2 regions of the Rhodothermus profundi genome follow, and region 2 is predicted to be linked to the other one. Evidence: riboswitches for the same ligand, from Rfam matches in the RefSeq annotation. Region 2 holds a riboswitch; the other holds the start of a gene.
The links. A riboswitch is a leader RNA that binds a small molecule or an ion and turns the genes downstream of it on or off. The one in region 2 is predicted to bind cobalamin.
Positions count from the first base shown of each region.

Region 1 (3,207 bases), 120 kb from region 2:
GCGGAACGTACCGGAGCTGACGTCCATAAGCCCGCGTGCCGGGATGAGAACGGTCTTCTGCCCGGGTGAGGGTATAGAAAAGTCCTCCCTGGAGATGAACATGCGGCGTAAGCGACAGGCGAGTCCGAAGCGAAGCTTCCAGACCACGCGTGCGCACGCGCCCCACGTTAACCGGCCGCCAGAGTTGCAACCCCGGCGCCACCAGGCCGGGATACCAGACGATTTGATTGGTCAGCATGGTCTGGAAGGCCGTCAGCTCCAGCTCCATCAGACGCACGCGAGCGTACAGCCCAAACTCCGTCGTCCATCCCTGCTCGGGGCGAAGATCGGGGTTGCCTCCGGGGCGGTAGAACCGTTCTCCCAGGGTGGGCGCCCGGAAAGCGCGGCCAATGAACCCTTTCAGATAGAGCTGATTGGCCCGAAGCGTCAGGTTCAGTCCGAGCTGCGGGCTGAGCGCGAGGAAAGAGCGTCCGGCTGTCGCATACAGATCCAGCCGCAGGGCCGGATCAAGCCCCAGCCGCCCCCGCCGCCCGGTTAGATGCGCCGCCAGGGCCGCCAAGCGCTGATCAACGCGGCCGCGCAGTGCCGCCTGTTCCCACTGAGCCTCGGCCTGCACGCGCAACGCCCAGCTTGCGTTCAGCACCTGGTCCAGCGCTACCGCCAGGGCCACCCCGCGCGTGCGCGTGGTGTCGGATTCACGGGCAAAACGGTTGATGTATGCCAGCCATGTACGCTGATAGCTGCCTCGTAGCGAGAGCCGTCCAGAGGAAAGAGGTCGTTCGGCCCGAAGCAACAGGCGCTGCTGGCGGTCGGTCTGGCGCGCATCAACCGGCGGCGCATTGCCCGGGCTAGGCAGGCTTCGCCGGGCCGTTGTCAGCCACAGCGTTCCTTCAAGCCGCCAGCTTCCCTCGAAGCGCACTTTGCCAAACACCGTGGTCATCTGCCGGTCGGCCCCTTCCCGACGACGCATGCGGGGTGGGGGGAACGGATTGGGATACGGGTAGGCGCCGCCTGTGCGGCTGCGCTCCACAGCTCCCAGCAGGGCGACCTTTCCTGCTCCGCCGTGAACGACAGTGCCTATGCTGCGCTCGCCATAAGCGCCCAGACGCAACGTTCCGCGCCCCCCCAGCTGCGCCGACGGTCGCAGGGTGTGCAATCGCACCACGCCCCCGATAGCCCCTGAGCCGTACGCCGCCGCTGCCGGCCCGTGCACTACCTCCACCGACTCCAGCAACGCCGTGGGCAGCAGCGTCAGATCAATCAGGCCAGACTGGGGATCGGCCACGCGGTGCCCATCGATCAGCAGGAGGGTCTGAGTAGCGCTACTACCTCGCAGAGAAAACGTAGCCAGTCCACTGCTGCCGTAGCGTTTGACAAACAGTCCGGTTCGCGCCTCCAGGAGCTCCGCGACCGTAATGGCTTCTGCACTCTCCAGATCGGTCGTTTCCAGCCGCCACCGACGTTGCCCCGTCGCTGCAGCAATCTCAACGCGTTGCTCCTCTACGAGGACGGAGGGAAGCGTCAGGGTAGTATCTACGCGATCCTGGGCCCGGGAACCCAGCACGCACCCGAGTCCCAGCAACAGCAACGCATGCAGAACCGCAGGAAAGTTCATAAAAAAGCCCGTTACCTCAATGCGAGGTCCGGGCCAGCGCAGCCAAGCCAGAACGACGAAAAAGCCGACCGCACGGTCGGAAAAGTCGAACAGGCGGTGCATCAGGCGCGGACCTCAGTTCCCGGAGGCTTCGGCCTGACGCCGCTGGCAGGTCTCCTGGCTCACCGTGGGTTCCGTCAGCGCGACGGAACGGACCCGTCACAGGCTCCACCAACGGCCTTCCCATCTGCCCGAAGCAGACAGTGACCGCCAGCTTCTTCGCCTGCCGGCCGCTGCCACGGCTCACAGTTGCGGGTACAGCTCCAGATTCCCCGGCCAGCCGACCGGGCCACTGGATTCCCTTTTCATCCGCCTGAGGCGGAACCAGCGGCGCATGTCGAAGAACACGGTCCGAATTTATGCACGGGCAAACTGCCACGCAAACTTTTCAATGAAACTCCCTGTTGAAGCATTTTGGGACGCAGCAAAGACTTGCCCACAGGCCCTGCAATTTGTAGGTTAAGCAACACGCAGCATTACGCAAAACTACGCATTTTCCCATGAAGCTTGCCGAGCGCATCAAACAGAGCCACTTCGTTTCGCCAGCACAGGAAGCGCTGCTCAACATTCTGGTGACCAGCTCCTGGGTGCTAAACGAGCTGACCGCACTCATGGCGCCTTTCGGGGTCACGCCCACGCAGTATAACGTGCTGCGCATCCTTCGGGGAAGCCACCCGGGAAAATTGACGTGCACAGAAATTGGACGGCGTATGCTCGACCGTATGCCCGATGTCACCCGGCTGCTTAACCGGCTGGAACGGGCTGGCCTGGTCTCCCGCAGCCGCTCAACGCACGACAAACGCGTCGTCGAAGTGGGCATTACGGAAAAAGGCCTGGAGCTACTGGCGCGCATGCAGCCCGTAGTAGACGAAGCCCAGGAACGCCTGATGAGTCGTCTTTCCGCGGAAGAATTACGCCTGCTCAGTGAATTGCTGGACCGCCTGCGGGTTGACGAGGAAGAAAAAGAGGCAGAAACAGCAAGAAGCGCAACAGGCTCATAAGTCGCGCTGGGGCTGCACTGCTTACAGGTCAGAGGAATTGGAGGCTGTGGCTACAGGAAGGTGGGTAGATTACGTGTCCCTGCACTGCCTGGGGGTTCCTGTTGCCAGAAAGAGAGTGCGGGCGTTCGATCTCTGTAATCTCCACCGAGCCACGTTCTGCTTTGCCCAGAGCAAAACCGAACAGGGTCACCAGCCGCTCCGTTGAAGCCATCTGCGTCGTCTGTTCAGAATAGGCTTACGGGTATCGAGGAAGGCCGGGCAGACCCGGCAAGGGGGTTGTCTGGCCAGACGCACCTGAAGAGCGTTCCACCCGATGGCAGGCTGCTCTTTTGTTCAGCCAGCGTACAACCGTTGCGTCAGTGGCAGGTAAGGCGCCTTGTTTTGACACGAGGGAGAACGCTACGCCTTGTCTGGGCCGCCCTTCACGCCCGCTCAATACGATCCCTTTCTGCTCTGAGCGTATCTGCACGTTTCAGACGCATCGCCCAGGCGGTCGGCTGCAAAGCCCTGTCGCACTCAGCGAAAGAGCCGAAGCAGCAGGTTCAGCAGGAT
Region 1 is NZ_FRAU01000002.1:161,259-164,465, reverse strand. It holds gene BUA15_RS04205 (TonB-dependent receptor plug domain-containing protein) at 1-1,717, opposite strand, end outside; cobalamin riboswitch at 1,745-1,998, opposite strand; gene BUA15_RS04200 (MarR family winged helix-turn-helix transcriptional regulator) at 2,155-2,655, shown strand; gene BUA15_RS04195 (DUF2905 domain-containing protein) at 3,172-3,207, opposite strand, start outside.
Region 1: it holds a riboswitch for cobalamin, as region 2 does, so the genes downstream of both, BUA15_RS04205 (TonB-dependent receptor plug domain-containing protein) here and BUA15_RS04695 (ribonucleoside-diphosphate reductase subunit alpha) in region 2, are expected to answer to the same signal.

Region 2 (3,207 bases):
AATGGTAGGCCCGCCAATCATCCCGAAACGGATCGTCCACCTTCTGAAGGACCCAGTCCGGGCGCAGGAAACCATGCACCACCGGTCCTTCATCGTTCGGTGTTGTTTTTTCCTGGCCCCGCGCTGGCAATGCTCCGAGTAGCAGCACGATAAGGGCCAGGAAGCTTTTTGTTAGCGCACGCATGGCTATTCCCTCCCCTTTTGGTTGTTCAATGGGATCCTGTATCGGCCGCCTGACACCGTGCTGCCGCTGGTTGCACGATCCGATCAGATCGCGGTGCGATCTGATCGCGCTTCTGACTCACCTTCCCCAGCGCTGTCGGTGGCAACCCGTGGCAGTCACACAACCGCAATGACAGCGACCTGACTAGACGGGCCCGTCCGGTCTCCATTTGACGACGGCCCCTATCAAGCCACACCCTCGGGGCACTTCCGGCAATGGTCAGGGCCCCTGTTACGCTGACCCATCGCAGATCACGGTTCATGGCCATCTGCCCCTTCCCGACGACCCGCCCCGTCCTGCCGGTGAAGCAGCTTGCAGCCCAACGCTCCTTGTGCCGGATTCGGCTGCGCCCCGAATCCGGCACATACCAGATGCTTTCGGTGCCCTGCTCCTCCAGCGTCAGCAGCGTGTTCATCAGACCGATCCCATGCATCATCCCCTCCCTGGCGCTTTCGGAGTTCCAGAGACCGGACGGGCCCCCACCTCAAACCGCACCACAACCTGGTCTCCTGTCCGCAACACCCCTAGCATTGCCGTAGGCGGCTTGATGCCAAAGGCGCGCATGGATAGCGGCAGCATGCCCTGAAAGCGCCAGCCTGCTTTCTCGGCTCGAGCCAGCACCTGCAGTCTGACCGCACGTTCTGCGCCGGCCACGGTCAACTGGCCCTGCACGTAGAGCCGATACCCTTCAGGTATGCGCTCCACGGAATCGACCTGCGTCAGCACGAACCGAATCTCCGGATACACGTCGGCTTTTAGCGCACGCCGCAGCTTGCGGTCCATCGCACCGTTTCCACACGCAAGGGCTGTTACCGGCACTACAACCACGGCTGCCTGCACCCAGACTGAATCCCCGAACGTTTCCAGCGAGACCGTCCCTTGCCAGTCTGTCACCGTGCAGGTCCAGTCGTGCAACGTCGAAGTCCCCCTGACTTCAAAAGAGCTTCCCTCAGACTGCAGGGCCAGCGTAACCGGCTGCGCCTGCGCGACTCCGGCCCCTATCATCAGCAGTCCCACCACCATGCGCAGCCTTCCCCTGTTGCTGCCCCCTCGATTTTCCGCCATGGCCGCCTCGCTCGTGCTTTCAGGGTGCACCTTTAAGCAACGAAGCCGACCGCTTTCGGGAGGAGAGCAAATCCTGATGCGTTGTGTAGGCAGGAGATGCGCTTCATTGTCCGGTAATTGCCTGGTGCGTTGTCAGGGAAGTGCCTACAGAGTGACGCATAACGGACATCTAGATTTCACACGCCTCCCACAGACCGTGGAAAATTTGCTATGCCATCGCGCATAACGGAAATACAATCCAGATTTTTTCCACACCCCTTGTGATCGCCCAGGCAGCACGCTATACTTGAGGCCACAGGCCCTGCCACTTCCGGGGCCGTGCTGTCGTGGCACGGCGGCCGCCTCTCCGATGCCGAGGCGGCGTCACGGGGGAAGCCGGTGGAATTCCGGCGCTGTCGCGCAACGGTAAAAGCCCGAATGCCCGCCCGGAAGTGCGATCACAGCCAGCGCCCATAAGGATTGCTGGCACACCCTGCGCGTCACAGGGTGGTGATCGGCTGCAAGTGGCTGCTGCGTTCAGGTGCAGACCTTTCGGGCGACACCCGTCGCCGTTCGCATCGGCTGCTGCTGCCCTTCTCCACCTTCTGGCCGCGGGGGACCTCGACCTCAGATGTCTCACCAAACCCGAGGGACCACCATGGCCGCCTTGCAGACGCTCGCACCCGACACGCTGCCTACCGTTATCAAGCGGGATGGCCGGCGCGTAGCGTTCGACGCCAACCGCATCCGGCGCGCGCTCGAAAAGGCTTTTCGCGCAACGCTTAACCTGCCGGCCGAAACCTCGCTCTCCGTAGAACTGGCCGCAGAAATTGAAGCGCTCACCGGTGCCGTGGTGCACTGGTGCCGCAACCGCTCCGAAGTGTCTGTTGAGGAGATTCAGGACGAAGTGGAGCGCACGCTGATGCGGGCTGGACGCTACGCCGTTGCACGCCGCTACATTCTCTACCGCGAAGCCCGCGCCGAAGCACGCCGCCGCCAGCAGCTTACCTATCGACGAGCCGACGGCACCGAGGCCCTGTTTCCCCACCAGGCCATCCGCCAACGCATTGAAGCAGCCTGCGCCGGCCTGGAAGACGTCGATCCCGAACAGGTCTACCAGGAACTACTTCGCACCGTTTATCCGGGCATTCCCGAAGATGAACTGGACCGCGCGCTCACGCTGGCCGCACGCACGCATATCGAGCGAGAGCCGAACTACACGTACGTGGCCGCGCGTCTCTTGCTGGATAGCCTCTACCGAGAAGTATTTGGCCGCGCTATCGCGCCGGACGAACAGGCCGAGGCCTGCCGCACCGGGTTCCATAGCTACCTGGAGCAGGGACTCCGCCTGGGCCGCCTCGACGAGCGTCTGCTGCAAACGTTCGATCCAATCCGCCTGGCCGACGCTCTGCATCCTGAGCGCGACCGTCAGTTCACCTTCCTGGGCCTGCAAACACTCTATGACCGCTACCTGTTGCACGATGCCGCAGGCCGTCGCTTTGAACTTCCCCAGTACCTCTGGATGCGGGTGGCCATGGGGCTTGCCCTCCACGAAGACGACCCCACCACCCGAGCTATCCAGTTCTATGAGCTGCTCTCCAGCTTTCGCTTTATGAACTCCACGCCCACGCTCTTCAATGCAGGCACGCCTCACCCGCAGCTTTCTTCCTGCTACCTGACCACCGTGCAGGACGACCTGGGCGCCATCTTTAAAGCCATTCGCGACAATGCCCTGCTCTCCAAATGGGCTGGCGGCCTGGGAAACGATTGGACGCCAGTCCGTGCGCTGGGCGCTCATATTCGGGGCACCAACGGTCGCAGCCAGGGCGTCATCCCCTTTCTCAAGATCGTCAACGACACGGCCGTTGCCGTCAATCAGGGCGGCAAACGCAAAGGGGCTGTGTGCGCCTATCTGGAGGTCTGGCATCTGGACATCGAAG
Region 2 is NZ_FRAU01000002.1:280,696-283,902, reverse strand. It holds gene BUA15_RS04710 (porin) at 1-184, opposite strand, end outside; gene BUA15_RS04700 (YceI family protein) at 656-1,288, opposite strand; adenosylcobalamin-variant (AdoCbl-variant) riboswitch at 1,644-1,719, shown strand; gene BUA15_RS04695 (ribonucleoside-diphosphate reductase subunit alpha) at 1,926-3,207, shown strand, end outside.